DNA from 4 places in the Pseudomonas sp. GCEP-101 genome. Region 2 is predicted to be linked to each of the others. Evidence: predicted binding sites of a transcription regulator. Region 2 holds the regulator's gene; each other region holds the start of a gene.
What was found. Region 2 encodes sigma-54, which starts transcription at its own class of promoters, with help from an activator protein. Its sites were predicted from a motif close to ANTGGCATNNANNTTGCTNT; they were not measured.
Positions count from the first base shown of each region.

Region 1 (3,836 bases), 870 kb from region 2:
TTCAGGCCGGTCAGGGCGATGTTGAAGCTCATGGCGTTAGCTCATCCTAGGAAGGGGGCAACAGGCGCTCAGGCGGCCTGGCCCTGGCTGAATTCGACGATCTTGTAGAAAGGCACGGAACCGGCGCCCTCGACCTCCAGCACCGGGCCATCGGCGCTGACGCGGACGTTGTGCACCAGGCCGGAGACCTCGATGCCCGGTGTCTCGCCGCTCTCGGTCTTCACCGCCAGGCTGTAGTGGCCGGGCTTCAGGCCCAGCGCCTGGGGGTCGACGGTGAAGGGCACGGAACCGGCTTCCTGCGGGCCGAGGGTGATGTCGGTGCGCACGCCGTTGGCATCGGTGAGCTGCAGCACGGTGGTGGCCGAGGCGTGTTCCAGGATGACCTGCCCGCTGACCTTGTCGCCGCCCAGCTGCAGGCTGTCGGCGCTGACCTTCACTTCCTGGCCGACCAGGCCTGCGGCAGTGAGGGTCTGCAGGTTGTCCATCAGCACCAGGTTGTTCTGCTGCAGGGTGGTCATGTTCTGCATGCTTTTGACCTGCGCCATGGCCGAGTACTGGTTGATGAACTCGGTGCTGTCCACCGGCTTGGTCGGGTCCTGGTATTGCACCTGGGCGACCAGCAGGGTGATGAAGCTGTTCTCCATGTCGGTCAGCTCGCCGAGGTTCACCGCCTGGCTGGGCGTGTCCGACGCGGTGCCGCTGGCGGAGCTGCGGGTGTCGTTGTTGACCGTGCTCATCAGGCGTCTCCCAGTTTCAGCAGGCTGGACTGCATGCTCTTCACGCGGTTGAGCACCTCCACGCCGGTCTCGAAGCTGCGGGTGGCGGACATCATGTCGGTCATCTCTTCGATCTCGTTGACGTCGGGGTAGTAGACGTAGCCGGTGGCGTCGGCCAGCGGGCTGCCCGGCTCGTAGCGGCGCTGCGGGGCGCGGCCGGAGGTCACCACGTCGAGCACCTGCACGTGGGCGCCGCCCATGCCGGTGCCACGGGTGAGCTGGTCGTTCTCGTAGACCGCGGCGAACATCGGCTTGCGCGCCTGGTACACGGCGTCCGGGCTGTTGGCGGCGGAATCGGCGTTGGCCAGGTTGCTCGCCACGGTGTTCAGGCGCACGGTCTGCGCGTTCATCGACGAGCCGGCGATGCGGTAGATGGAGTCGAATGCCATGGCGTCAGCGTCCCTCGATGGCCTGCTTGAGGCCGCGGAATTTCATGGTCAGGAAGGTCAGGCTGGTCTGGAAATCCATCGCATTGCGCGAGAACTCCGCCTGCTCGGTGGACAGCTCCACGCTGTTGCCGTCCTGGGAGGGCTGGTTGGGGATGCGGTATTTCAGATCCGGGCGCGCCGCGCCGGTGCTGGCCAGCAACACGCTGACGCTGTCCTGGCGCTGCATTTCGGCGGCGAAATCGATATCCCGCGCCTTGAAGCCGGGCGTATCTTCGTTGGCCAGGTTGGAGGCCAGGATTTCGCTGCGCTGCATGTGCAGCGAAAGGGCTCTCTCGTGGATACCCAGGGTTTCGTCAAACCGTATACTCATTCGTCCCCACCCACTCTCGTCGTTCGGCGTGCGAGGCGATAGAGCACGAACCATGCCGACCCTTGAAGGCCGCTTCATGTCGTTGATTTACAAGGCTTTACTCGCTCTATCCAGAGGCGCGGGCAACGCGGCTTTTCCGCTTTCGACGCGCCGTGCGAGGGAATGCGGAAAGGCCCTTTCCGCCTGCTTCCTCCTGCTGCCGGCAACGCTCGTCCAGGCCGATGATGCGCGCACGCAACTGGATGCCGCGGCGCAGCGACAGGTGGCCGCCGAGCTGAAGATCAGCGCCCGGAAGGCCGGCTGGAACGGCATGACCTTCACGCTGAACAACAACCTGCCCAACAGCCTCGCCAAGCTCGCCCCCTGCGCCGGCGAGCCGCAATTGCGCCTGCTCGAAGCGCCTTCGGCGCCCACCGCGCGGCGCCGCTTCGAAGCCAGCTGCGCGGGGCAACCCGGCTGGCCGGTGACCTTCATCAGCCAACCCACGCTGTACCTGCCGACGGTGGTGGCCAGCGGCGAGATCGAGCGCGGCCAGACGCTGGAGGCGGCGCAACTCAAGCTTGCGCCGGTGGAACTGGGCAAGAGCGCGCGGGGTTATTTCACCGACATCGCCGAGGTAGCCGGCAAGACCGCCCGCCGCCGTATCCGCGCCGAGCAGCCACTGACGCCGGCGCTGCTGGATGGCGCGCTGCTGGTGCGCCGCGGCCAGCAGGTGAAGATCGTCGCCAGCCAGGACGGCATCCAGGCCAGCGCGGTCGGCGAGGCACTCGCCAACGGCAAGCAGGACGAGGTGATCCGCGTGAAGAACCTGCGCAGCCAGAAGGTCATCGAGGCGAAGGTGATGGCATCAGGCGAGGTCAGCAGCCTCTTCTGATGCCCCCACGCGCCCTGTAGGAGCGGACTCCGTCCGCGATCGCCCACGCGGCGGGCTTCGAGCCAACAGAGGGCGATTGCCCACTCCCGCAAGGAGCTCCTCGCTCAGCGCTGCAGCGGCGTCAGGACATCGCGGACAGAGTCCGCTCCTACGCTCACCGGCAGTCCGCTGTGAGTCGTCACCTCCACCAGCCGCCGCGCATGGATGCTCGGCACCGGCAGCAGCGGTGCGTCCAGCGGCGCCTCGCGGAAGCAGCGCAGGTGGTTGGCCACCATGTCGTAGCCGGACAGGTGACTGAAGGCGATGCCACCGGAGAAGCGCGGGTTCACGTCCATCAGCAGCGCCTCGCCGTCCTGCACCAGGAACTCCATGTTGATGCAGCCGTTCACCCCGAGCACGCGAGCGACCTGCCCGGCCATCTCCACCAGCTGCGGGTCGGCCAGCATCTGCACGGTGAGGCCCGCGCCCGTGGGGGTGCGCACCAGCTCCTGGCGGGCCATGGCCGCCCAGGCGCCGGTACTCTGCTGGCGCACCACGTCCACCACGCAGACGTCCCCGGGCAGCAGCGGCTGCACGATGTAGTCGCGGCCGCTGAACCGCTGGCGCACATAGTGCAGGAAGTCCTCGTCGCGAACCTGCATCAGCCCTTCGCAATTGCGCCCGTCGCGCGGCTTGGCGATCAGCGGCAGCGAAAGCTCCGGACTGTCTTCCAGACGCCAGGTGGGGATGGTGCGAATCAGCGGATCGCCCTGGAAGGCCTGGTGCACCAGCCATTTGTCACGGGCGACGCGGATGGTCTCCAGCGGCTGCATGCACAGGGTGATGCCGCGTTCGGCGAACGCCTGGTGGTGCAGCGCGAAGGCGTCCACCTCGGGGTCGATCAGCGGCAGCACGTGGGTGACCTGCTCGGCATCGCAGATATCCAGAACCCGCTCGACGTACTCGGTGACATTGCGCGCCGGCGGAACCTGATGAAAGGCATCCAGCAGCGCGGAAGTGGCGCACCAGTCACGCGGCTGGGTATTGCTGCCCACCACTCGCGCGCCCCAGTGCTCCCGCAGCGAGGCGATCACTGCCTCGGCGGAGTAGGAGCCGATGGCCGTGACCAGGCAGGTGAAGGGGAAATCGGCGGCGGGACTGTTCAAGACGCCGCCCCGCCGGTGAGTTGCACGGTGTTCATCGCTTCATGGCTCCGCACGGGTTCGACTGCCCCGAGCACCCGCCGCCCTGCAGGAGTGGCGCAGCGGGTCGGCGCTCGGGAACCTTCATCACAAACCAGACAAGCGTAGCCTTGAAGCGGCGCTCCGGAGGGCCGACTGCGGAGCGCCAGGCGGATTTCCGACGGAAGTCAGGTCCACCAGTAGCGGACGAAATGGAAGAACACCGGCGCGGCGAAACACACCGAGTCCAGGCGGTCGAGCATGCCG
Region 1 is NZ_CP104011.1:2,120,630-2,124,465, reverse strand. It holds gene flgE (flagellar hook protein FlgE) at 1-32, opposite strand, end outside; gene N0B71_RS09610 (flagellar hook capping FlgD N-terminal domain-containing protein) at 69-737, opposite strand; gene flgC (flagellar basal body rod protein FlgC) at 737-1,165, opposite strand; gene flgB (flagellar basal body rod protein FlgB) at 1,170-1,535, opposite strand; gene flgA (flagellar basal body P-ring formation chaperone FlgA) at 1,798-2,409, shown strand; gene N0B71_RS09590 (ATP-grasp domain-containing protein) at 2,514-3,554, opposite strand; gene N0B71_RS09585 (phosphatidate cytidylyltransferase) at 3,758-3,836, opposite strand, start outside.
Region 1: flgB (flagellar basal body rod protein FlgB) is a predicted target of sigma-54. The motif match lies at 1,576-1,595, and genes of this name have one in related genera.

Region 2 (3,836 bases):
AGTAGTTGTTGATCAGTTCGACCAGCGCCTGGAGCGCTTCGTCTTCCTGTTCGCCTTCGGCAAAGAGGTGCAGATTGGTGCCCTTGCCGGCCGCCAGCATCATCACGGCCATGATGCTCTTGCCGTCCACGGTGCTTTCGGGGCTGCGCCCCACGCGGACCTGGCAGGGGAAACGTCCCGCAACGCCGACGAATTTGGCCGCCGCACGGGCGTGCAGACCAAGCTTGTTGATGATGGTGACTTCGAGGGCGGGCATCGCGAGGGGCTGTCCTTTTGTTGTCTGTCGCTGCTTAGCTCAGGTCGCGGTGGCGAATCTGTACGTTGGTGAGGGTTTCCTTGAGGGCCTGGCCAATGCGCTCGGCCAGGTAGGTCGAGCGATGCTGGCCACCGGTGCAGCCGATGGCGATGGTGACGTAGGCCCGGTTGCTCGCGGCGAAGCGCGGCAGCCATTTGTTCAGGTAGGCGAGGATGTCCTGGTACATCTCCTCGACGTCCGGTTGTGCCGCCAGGTATTCCTGCACTTCCACTTCCAGCCCGGTGTGCTCGCGTAGCTCCGGCTTCCAGTAGGGGTTGGGCAGGCAGCGTACGTCGAACACGAGGTCGGCATCCACCGGCATGCCGCGCTTGAAGCCGAAGGATTCGACCAGGAAGGCGGTGCCCAGTTCGGGCTTGTTCAGCAGGCGCAGCTTGAGGACGTCGCGCAGCTGATAAAGGTTCAGGTTGGTGGTGTTGAGCTTGAGATCGGCCAGGTCGGCGATGGGCGCCAGCAGGTGCGATTCGTCGGCGATGGCTTCGGCCAGGGAACGGCTGTCGCTGGTCAGCGGGTGGCGCCGGCGGGTCTCGGAAAAGCGTTTGAGCAGGGTTTCGTCATCGGCATCGAGGTACAGCACGTCGCACTGGATGTGCTTGTCGCGGGCTTCCTGCAGCAGCTCCGGGAAGCGCTGCAACTGGCTCGGCAGGTTGCGCGCGTCGATGGAGACGGCGACCTGGGGATGCAGCAGCTCGGTGTGCAGCAGCGCGCGCTGGGCCAGGTCCGGAAGGAGGCTGGCCGGCAGGTTGTCGATGCAGTAGAAGCCGTTGTCCTCGAGCACATTGAGCGCGGTGCTCTTGCCCGAGCCGGATCTTCCACTGACGATGATCAGGCGCATGATCAGTGCCCGTTGTTCTGGAAGTCCACGACGATCCGGTACAGGTCCTCGCCGTTGGCGGCGTGACGCAGGCGGTCGCGGACGTCGGAGCGGTCGAGCATGGAGGCGATCTGCCGCAGTAGTTCCAGGTGCTCCTCGGTGGCCGCTTCGGGTACCAGCAGCACGAACACCAGGTCCACCGGCGCGCCGTCGAGGGCGTCGAAGTCTACCGGGTGGTCAAGGTGGAGGATGGCGCTGATGGGCGACTGGCAGCCGGGGAGACGGCAGTGGGGAATGGCGATGCCATTGCCGAAGCCGGTGGAGCCCAGGCGTTCCCGGGCCACCAGGCTGTCGAAGATGTCTTGGGAATCGAAGCCCGGCAGCTCGCGCGCCACCAGGTTGGCGATTTGTTCGAGGACACGTTTCTTGCTGCCGCCCGGCACGTTCACGAGGGAACGGCCGGGGGTCAGGATTTGCTCAAGTCGGATCATAGAGAGGGGTTAACGAACGCCCACACCTTGCTGGCGTTCGAGGTATTTTTCCTTGTGCTTGATCAGTTGGCGGTCGAGCTTGTCGGTGAGCAGGTCGATGGCCGCGTACATGTCTTCATGTTCGGCGCAGGCCACCACTTCGCCTCCGGCGATGTGGAGGGTGGCTTCAATTTTCTGCTTCAGTTTCTCGACCTCCATGATGACCTGAACATTGGTGATCTTGTCGAAGTGGCGCTCCAGCCGGCCAAGTTTCTCGCCGACATAGTCGCGCAGGGCGTCGGTCACATCCAGTTGATGTCCACTGATGTTGACTTGCATACCGCTTTCTCCTTGTTGCCCGTGTGTAAGTGGCAGGTTAGGGGGCCTGCCGCCGGAACACTTTGGCGTGGATCAACGTCACACCAGTCGCTTGCGCTCGCTCGAGGGAGAGATTCCTAGGGACTCCCGGTACTTGGCGACGGTACGACGTGCCACTTGAATGCCCTGTGCCTCCAGTAAACCAGCGATCTTGCTGTCACTCAATGGCTTTTTCGGACTTTCCGCCGCGACCAGTTTCTTGATGATCGCGCGGATCGCCGTGGAGGAGCACTCGCCGCCTTCGGAGGTGCTGACGTGGCTGGAGAAGAAGTACTTCAGCTCGAAGATGCCCCGCGGCGTGTGCATGAACTTCTGCGTGGTGACGCGGGAGATGGTCGATTCGTGCATGCCCACCGCTTCGGCGATGTCATGCAGGACCAGCGGTTTCATCGCCTCCTCGCCGTATTCGAGGAAGCCGCGCTGGTGCTCGACGATCTGCGTCGCCACCTTCATCAGCGTCTCGTTGCGGCTTTGCAGGCTCTTGATGAACCAGCGCGCTTCCTGTAGCTGGTTGCGCATGAAAGTGTTGTCGGCGCTGGAGTCGGCGCGGCGTACCAGGCCCGCGTATTGCGAGTTGACGCGCAGGCGCGGCACCGCTTCCTGGTTCAGCTCCACCAGCCAGCGGTCGTTGTGCTTGCGGACGATGACGTCCGGGACCACGTATTCGGCTTCGCCGGATTCGATCTGCGAGCCGGGGCGCGGGTGCAGCGACTGGATCAGCTCGATGGTTTCGCGCAGCTCGTCTTCCTTGAGCTTCATGCGTCGCATCAGTTGGCTGTAGTCGCGGCTGCCGAGCAGGTCGAGGTGGTCGCTGACCAGGCGGATGGCCTCGGCCAGCAGGTAGGTCTTGGGCGGCATCTGGCGCAGCTGCAGCAGCAGGCATTCGCGCAGGTTGCGCGCGCCGACGCCGGCGGGTTCGAGCTGTTGCACGCGGCGCAGCACGACTTCCACTTCATCCATCTCTACGCCCAATTCGGGATCGATGGAGGCGAGGATGTCGTCGAGGGATTCTTCGAGGTAACCGTCGTCCGTGATGCCGTCGATGATGCTCAGGGCGATCAGGCGGTCGGTATCGGACATCGGCAGGAGGTTGAGCTGCCACAGCAGGTGGCTCTGCAGGCTTTCGCCGGCGGAGGTGCGGGAGGTGAAGTCCCACTCGTCGTCATCGTTGCTGGGCAGGCTGCTGGCACTGGTCTGGTAGATGTCTTCCCAGGCGGTGTCGACCGGCAACTCGTTGGGGATGCGCTCGGCCCACTGGTCCTCGTCGAGGCTGTCGGCGGTGGGCGTAGTGCTTTCCTGGAAGTTGTCCTGGGAACTGCTGCTGGTACCGTTGGCGCCGGACTCTGCGCCGTCCGCCATGGGGTCGCTGTTATCGAAATCCTCGCCTTCTTCCTGGCGCTCCAGCATCGGGTTGGACTCCAGGGCTTCCTGGATTTCCTGTTGGAGGTCCAGCGTGGAGAGCTGGAGCAGTCGGATGGCCTGTTGCAGCTGCGGGGTCATCGTCAGCTGCTGGCCCATCTTGAGGACTAGCGATGGTTTCATGCTGGAACTAGGCACCTTGTTCGCTGGCGCACGGCGCGCCATATCCACGACTACGGACGCCGGAGCGCCGCGAGGAAGCAAATTATATGCCTGAGTTTGGACGCTTTGCCTAGGGGCTGTCGACCTTTCGTTACAACCCGGTTGCGCCAGGCAAGAGCGGGCAGCCGAATACGACGCGCAGCGGCCGGCAAGCCGCGCCACGCTTGGGCAGGAGAGAGGCTGCCGCGCCCAGGCAGGGCGCGGCGCGGGGCCTTACAGGCGGAACTCGTGGCCCAGGTAGACTTCCTTCACCAGGTCGTTGGCGAGGATGCTTTCGGCG
Region 2 is NZ_CP104011.1:2,988,853-2,992,688, forward strand. It holds gene N0B71_RS13655 (HPr family phosphocarrier protein) at 1-256, opposite strand, end outside; gene rapZ (RNase adapter RapZ) at 291-1,148, opposite strand; gene ptsN (PTS IIA-like nitrogen regulatory protein PtsN) at 1,151-1,618, opposite strand; gene hpf (ribosome hibernation-promoting factor, HPF/YfiA family) at 1,628-1,936, opposite strand; gene N0B71_RS13675 (RNA polymerase factor sigma-54) at 2,015-3,517, opposite strand; gene lptB (LPS export ABC transporter ATP-binding protein) at 3,770-3,836, opposite strand, start outside.

Region 3 (3,836 bases), 1.1 Mb from region 2:
ACTGCACCAACCTGGCCATGGGCGACGTCATCGACGTGTACCCGTACGAAGGCAAGGTCGTGCGTCATGACAGCGGCGAAGTGGTCACCACCTTCGAGCTGAAGACTCCGGTCCTGCTGGACGAAGTCCGCGCCGGCGGCCGTATCCCGCTGATCGTTGGCCGTGGCCTGACCGAGAAAGCCCGCGCCGAGCTGGGCCTGCCTGCATCCGACCTGTTCAAGAAGCCGGAAGCACCGGCCGACAGCGGCAAGGGCTTCACCCTCGCACAGAAGATGGTTGGCCGCGCCTGCGGTCTGCCGGAAGGCCAGGGCGTACGTCCGGGCACCTACTGCGAACCGAAGATGACCACCGTCGGTTCCCAGGACACCACCGGCCCGATGACCCGCGACGAGCTGAAAGACCTGGCTTGCCTGGGCTTCTCCGCCGACCTGGTGATGCAGTCCTTCTGCCACACCGCTGCCTATCCGAAGCCGATCGACGTCAAGACCCACCACACCCTGCCGGACTTCATCATGACCCGCGGCGGTGTCTCCCTGCGTCCGGGCGACGGCATCATCCACAGCTGGCTGAACCGCATGCTACTGCCTGACACCGTCGGCACCGGCGGCGACTCGCACACCCGCTTCCCGATCGGCATCAGCTTCCCGGCCGGTTCCGGCCTGGTGGCCTTCGCCGCTGCCACCGGCGTGATGCCGCTGGACATGCCCGAATCGGTTCTGGTGCGCTTCAAGGGCAAGCTGCAGCCGGGCATCACCCTGCGTGACCTGGTCCATGCGATCCCCTACTACGCCATCCAGGCTGGCCTGCTGACCGTCGAGAAGAAAGGCAAGAAGAACATCTTCTCCGGCCGCATCCTCGAGATCGAAGGTCTGAACGACCTGACCGTCGAGCAAGCCTTCGAGCTGTCCGACGCCTCCGCCGAGCGTTCGGCTGCCGGCTGCACCATCAAGCTGCCGGAAGAGGCCATCGCCGAGTACCTGAAGTCCAACATCACCCTGCTGCGCTGGATGATCGGCGAAGGCTACGGCGACGCCCGCACCCTGGAGCGCCGCGCGCAAGCGATGGAAGCCTGGCTGGCCAACCCGCAACTGCTGGAAGCCGACAAGGACGCCGAGTACGCCGCGGTCATCGAGATCGACCTGGCCGACGTCAAGGAGCCGGTACTCTGCGCTCCGAACGACCCGGACGACGCTCGTCTGCTGTCCAGCGTCGAAGGCCGCAAGATCGATGAAGTCTTCATCGGTTCCTGCATGACCAACATCGGTCACTTCCGCGCTGCCGGCAAACTGCTGGACAAGGTCAAGGGTGGCATTCCGACCCGTCTGTGGCTGGCTCCGCCGACCAAGATGGACGCCCACCAGCTGACTGAAGAAGGCTACTACGGCATCTACGGCAAGGCTGGCGCGCGCATGGAAATGCCGGGCTGCTCGCTGTGCATGGGCAACCAGGCTCGCGTGCAGACCGGTTCCACCGTGGTCTCCACCTCGACCCGTAACTTCCCGAACCGTCTGGGCGACGCCACCGACGTGTTCCTGGCATCCGCCGAGCTGGCCGCTGTCGCTTCGATCATCGGCAAGCTGCCGACCGTCGAGGAGTACATGGCCTACGCGAAGGACATCGACAGCATGTCTGCCGATATCTACCGCTACCTGAGCTTCGACCAGATCGCCGAGTTCCGTGAAGCGGCAGCCAACGCGAAGATCCCGGCCGTCCAGGTCTGAGTGATCCCCGCGTGATGAAAAGCCCCGCCTGAGTGCGGGGCTTTTTCTTTTCCAGGGCCCGACCTAGAGCGCCTGCGCCCGCCCCTCACGATGGGCCTAATACTTATTGACCGGTTGCGTCCCGGCCCTCGAGGTCTAAGGTGGACGACAGGCTCCTGCCGATATCCGTGCTCAGGTGCCCTTGTGGAACCCTCCAGAGGTGCGCTCCCTTCCTCTGCGCCCCGCCCTCCATGGCGGGGCTTCTTTTTTCCGCGCTCCTGCTGGCACAGCCCTTGCTGCGCTTCTGATACCTGCGATCCAACGGCGGATCGCCCCCGACAACGGCGTCGCGACTACCTCCCTTCAGCGGCAGGTGGTGCGGCGCCATTTTTTTTTGCATTGAAGGTGCGTTGGGAGTGCGTTCAGAGGTGGACATGATCGACAACAGCAACGGTCGTTCGGACAACCTGGCCTGGGTGGCTGGCTCCGATGCGCCGGAGAAGACCGCGCTCAACCTGGGCTTCATGGCCCTCACCGATTCGGCATCGCTGGTGGTGGCTGCCACCCAAGGCTTTGGCCAGCCTTACGGGCTGACCCTCAACCTGCAGCGGCAGAGTTCCTGGGCCGGGCTGCGGGACCGCCTGCTCAGTGGCGAACTGGACGCCGCACAAGGCCTCTACGGGCTCATCTATGGCATGCAGCTGGGCCTGGGCGGCGCCCCGGCGACCGACATGGCCGTGCTCATGGGCCTGTGCCAGAACGGCCAGTCGATCAACCTCTCGGCCCCGCTGATGCGCGACGGCGTGACCACTGCCGGGGCATTGCAACGCCACGTGCGCCAGCACGGTGCACCGCTGACCCTCGCTCACACCTTCCCCACCGGCACCCATGCCATGTGGCTGTACTACTGGCTGGCCAGCCACGGCATTCACCCGCTGCAGGACGTGCGTAGCCTGGTGGTGCCACCGGCGCAGATGGTCGCGCACCTGAAGGCCGGGCGCATCGACGGCTTCTGCGCGGGCGGTCCCTGGGGCGCGCTGGCCGTGGATGAAGGCATGGGCTTCACCCTCGCCACCAGCCAGCAGATCTGGCCGGACCACCCGGAAAAAGTCCTGGGCACCACCCGCGCCTTCGTCGAGCAGTACCCCAACACCGCCCGCGCCCTGGTAATGAGCCTCCTTGACGCCAGCCGCTTCATCGAGGCCAGCGACGACAACCGACGCAGCGCTGCCCAACTGATCAGCAGCGAAGACTATGTCGACGCCCCGCTCGCCAGCATCGAGCCGCGCCTGCTCGGCCGTTACCAGGACGGCCTGGGCAATGCCTGGCAGGACGCCCACCCGTTGCGCTTCTTCAACGACGGCCAGGCCAACCACCCCTGGCTCTCCGACGGGCTGTGGTTCATGACCCAGTTCCGCCGCTGGGGTCTGCTGCGCGAGGACGTCGACTACCTCGCCATCGCCCGCCAGGTCCAGCAACTCGACCTGTATCGCGAAGCCGCCAGCGCCGTGGACGTCAGCGTGCCGACTACCGAGATGCGCGCTTCGACCCTGATCGACGGCCGCCGCTGGGATGGCAGCGACCCGGCAGGCTATGCCCGCAGCTTCGCGCTGCATGCCCTGGCGGAGCGAGATTGAACATGCTGCGCGTCCTGCTGATCAACGACACCGCGAAAAAGGTCGGGCGCCTCAAGGCCGCCCTGGTGGAATGCGGCTTCGAGGTGATCGACGAATCCGGCCTCTCGGTCGATCTGGCGCAACGGGTCCAGGCCCTGCACCCGGATGTGATCCTCATCGACACCGAATCCCCCGGCCGCGACGTGATGGAACAGGTGGTACTGGTCAGCCGCGACCAGCCTCGCCCCATCGTCATGTTCACCGACGAGCACGACCCGCAGGTGATGCGCCAGGCTATCCGCTCCGGCGTCAGCGCCTACATCGTCGAGGGCATCCAGGCCGAACGCCTGCAACCGATACTCGACGTCGCCATGGCCCGCTTCGAGAGCGACCAGGCCTTGCGTGCCCAATTGCAGGCCCGCGAGCAGCAACTGGCGGAGCGCAAGCGCATCGAATTGGCCAAGGGTCTGCTGATGAAGATGAAGGGCTGCGCCGAGGAAGAGGCCTACACCCTGATGCG
Region 3 is NZ_CP104011.1:4,046,405-4,050,240, reverse strand. It holds gene acnB (bifunctional aconitate hydratase 2/2-methylisocitrate dehydratase) at 1-1,721, shown strand, start outside; gene N0B71_RS18650 (CmpA/NrtA family ABC transporter substrate-binding protein) at 2,135-3,337, shown strand; gene N0B71_RS18645 (ANTAR domain-containing response regulator) at 3,340-3,836, shown strand, end outside.
Region 3: N0B71_RS18650 (CmpA/NrtA family ABC transporter substrate-binding protein) is a predicted target of sigma-54. The motif match lies at 1,981-2,000, and genes of this name have one in related genera.

Region 4 (3,836 bases), 890 kb from region 2:
TCATCCTGCATTCCCTCGGCCCGGAAGGCCTGCAGAAGGCCGTGGTGGTGGTGGCGCCGGCCAATGAATCGCCGCTGATGCGCCTGAAGGCCACCGAGCTGTGCCACAGCATCGCCGCCTACTTCCGCGACCAGGGCAAGGACGTGTTGCTGCTGGTGGATTCGCTGACCCGCTACGCCATGGCCCAGCGCGAGATCGCCCTGGCTCTGGGCGAGCCGCCGGCCACCAAGGGCTACCCGCCGTCGGTGTTCGGCATGCTCCCGGAGCTGGTGGAGAGCGCCGGCAATGGCGAGGGCGAGACAGGCAGCCTGAGCGCCATCTACACGGTGCTGGCGGAGGGCGACGATCACCAGGACCCGATCGTCGACTGCGCCCGCGCCATCCTCGACGGGCACATCGTGCTGTCGCGCCGGCTGGCGGACGTCGGGCACTACCCGGCCATCGACATCGGCGCCTCGGTCAGCCGCTGCATGAGCCAGGTGGCGGACCCTGCGCACCTCGCCGCGGCGCGGCAGTTCAAGGAATTCAGCGGCACCTATGAGCGCATCAAGGAGCTGATCCCGCTGGGCGGCTACACGCCGGGCATGGACGTGAAGACCGACCGCGCGGTACAGCTGGCGCCCATGCTGGAGCGCTACCTGCGCCAGGAAACCGCGGATGGCGCCGAGCTGGGCGCCAGCGTCGCCACCCTGCAAAGCATCGTCGGGGGCCGCTGATGAAGGCGCAGATCGACATGCTCGGGCGCCTGGCCGACGTGCGCGGCGGCAAGGTTCGCGAACTGCTGGGCCGGGTCAACTACCAGCAGAACCTCTGCCAGCGCTACCGCAACAACATCACCGGGCTGGACCGCCTGTGCGGTTTCAGCGTGGCCACCAGCACGCCGCTGCAGCGGCACAACCAGCAACAGTACAAGGCCACCCTGCACAAGATGCTGCAGTTGCAGCGCCGCGAGCTGGAGGTCGCCGAGCAGACCCTGGCGCGCATCCAGGGCGAGCTGATGGCGGCCATGCGCAGCGAGAAGGTGCTGGCCCAGGTGATCGAGGCCAAGGTCGGCCAATGGCAGTTGCAGCTGGCCCAGCAGGAACAGAAAATCCAGGATGGCCTCGCCGCGCAATCGTGGTGGCGGGCGCGGGCTTGAGTGTGGGCGGCGGAAGTGGCGGATAACGCGTTCCGCGTCATGCGCCCTACGCAGGTGTTCCGCAGGGCGAATAACCGCGTGCGGTTATCCGCCGGCTCTTGCGCGACATTGGCATTTAAGTTTTCCGGCGAGGCGGTCGCCCTCTGAGTCAAAGCCCAAGAATTTCGGATACCCACCATGGAAATCACCCGGCAACTGACCAGCGTCGCGCTGGCCACCAGCGAGTCCGCCAAGCCCGCGCGCAGCGAGCGCGCCGCCCCGGCGGCAGAGGCCAGCGCCAGCGCGCCGGTCAACGATTCGCTGCGCCTGGACGAGATGCAGGAAACCCTGCGCGCCATGCCCGACGTGGACCAGAGCCGCGTCGCGGAAATTCGCCGCGCGCTGATGAATGGCGAGTTGCAGAACGACACCAGCGTGCTCGCCACCAGCATCCTCTCCTACCACCGCGGCAGCGACGCATGACCCAGCGCGCGCGGCTGCTGCAGGTGATCGAGCAGGACATCCAGCAGGATGGCCGCGATTGCCTGGCGCTGCGCGAGCGCCTGCAGGAGCTGTATCGCCACCTGCTGGCGCGCGATAGTGCGCAGATCGAGGCGCTGAACCCGCACATCCAGGCGCTGCTCGATGCCATCGCCGGCCGCGCCCAGCGCCGCAGCCGTGTGCTGCGCGCCTTCCACCTGCCGATGGACGCCGACGGCATGCGCACGCTGCTGTCCAACTACACGCCGCCGCGCCGCGAGGAACTGCAGCAGGAGTGGCAGCAACTGGGCCAGCTCACCGCCCAGTGCAAGCGCCTCAACGAGCGCAACGGCAAGCTGCTGGCGATGCACCACGACATCCTCAGCCAGCTCATGGGCGATCCGCGCCAGCAGCCGGTGTATTCGCGCCAGCTGTACTGACGGGCGCCGTTGGGCCGGACATCGTTCGCGAGCAAGCTCGCTCCTACGAAGAGCGCGCCGGCATTACTTGTAGGAGCGAGCTTGCTCGCGAACCGCACGGCAACCCACTCTCCCGTCACCCGCAAAAACACCCCGCCAGATCCCCTTAACGAATCCCGTCCCACGGTCGCCCTTTCCCTGCATCAGGGCGCGCGTGGGCGGCAGGCGGAAATACCGCTTCCCGCTGCGCGCCAAACCACGCCGGGCGGAAGTTGGACTTCTCCCTGGTCAACCCGCAAAGCCCCGAGTGACGGGCCCTCCGGCATTGGCACCGTAATTGCTCTGCCCGGATGAAAGAGGTGGATTCAGATGGCGACCATAGATTCCGATTACGTCAAAAGCATGGCCCAGCAGCTGGCCACGTACGAAGTGCAGAACGGCCTGAACAAGGCCGACCGCAACAAGACGTCGTACCAGTCCCAGCTGACCGCGGTGACCTCGCTCGAGTCGGCGCTCAAGACCTTCTCCTCGGCGGTAAAGAGCCTGCAGGGCGTGACCGGCAGCAACAGCAGCATGCTGGTCAACAGCGCCACCACCAGCAAGGACGGCTACCTGACCGCCAAGGTGGACAAGAACGCCGTGCCCGGCAGCTACGACTTCTTCGTCGAGCAGCTCGCCACCAGCCACCAGCTGTCGTTCTCCGGCCTGCAGACCAGCGATATCGACACCCAGGGCACCCTGACCCTGACCCAGAACGGCAAATCCTTCGACATTGACCTGAGCAAGATCGACACCGACGGCGACGGCGCCAACTCGCTGGACGAGCTGGCCGCGGCCATCAACAAGGCCACCGACAACACCGGCGTGAAGGCCACCCTGGTGCGCAGCAACGGCCAGGTCTCGCTGGTGCTGGGCGCCGAGAAGTCCGGCGCGCAGAACGCCATCAGCCTGTCGCTGAGCGGCACCGACAGCGCCAATGGCGCCTTCGAGAACGCCATCGGCAACCCCCAGGAGCTGTCCAAGGCGCAGGACGCCCGCGTTCGCCTGGGGGGCGAGAACGGCATGCTGCTGACCAACGCCAGCAACACCTTCGACAACATCATCGACGGCGTCAGCGCCACCTTCACCCAGGCGCAGAAGTCCGGCGAACAGGCGATCCGTCTGACCGTCGCGCAGGACCAGAGCGAGACCAAGAAGAAGGTGCAGACCTTCATCGACGCCTTCAACGCCCTGGCCGGCACCATCGACAGCCTCACCGCCGCCGGCGACCAGAACGGCAACGCCCGCGGCGCCCTGGCGGGCGATTCCAGCGTGCGCGCCATCGAGAACGCGCTGAACCAGATGGTCCGCACCAGCTTCGGCGGCGCCAACCTGATCACCCTGGGCATCAGCGCCGACCGCAGCGGCAAGCTGACCCTCGATGCGACCCGTTTCGAGAAGGCCATCGCCAGCGACCCCGAGGCTCTGGACAAGCTGTTCATGGGCAAGGGCAACCTGCTCGACAGCCTCGACAAGGGCGTCGCCGTGTACACCAACAGCGTCAATGGCGTCATGAAGAACCGCAAGGACGCCCTGAACAACAGCCTCAGCCGCGTCAACGACGACTACGACAACCTGCAGAAGCAGTACGACACCTACTACGCGCGCTACCTCAAGCAATACACCTCGATGATGCAGACCATGCAGTCGATGGACCAGACCAGCGGGATGTTCGGATGAGCGCCTACGGCATGAACGAAAGCTACGACAGCTACCGGATGATCGACCTGGAATCCAAGGCCGCCTCGTCCTCGCCCTACGAACTGGTGCTGGTGCTGTTC
Region 4 is NZ_CP104011.1:2,103,282-2,107,117, forward strand. It holds gene fliI (flagellar protein export ATPase FliI) at 1-716, shown strand, start outside; gene N0B71_RS09490 (flagellar FliJ family protein) at 716-1,138, shown strand; gene flgM (flagellar biosynthesis anti-sigma factor FlgM) at 1,316-1,600, shown strand; gene flgN (flagellar protein FlgN) at 1,597-2,037, shown strand; gene fliD (flagellar filament capping protein FliD) at 2,386-3,735, shown strand; gene fliS (flagellar export chaperone FliS) at 3,732-3,836, shown strand, end outside.
Region 4: fliD (flagellar filament capping protein FliD) is a predicted target of sigma-54. The motif match lies at 2,341-2,360, and genes of this name have one in related genera.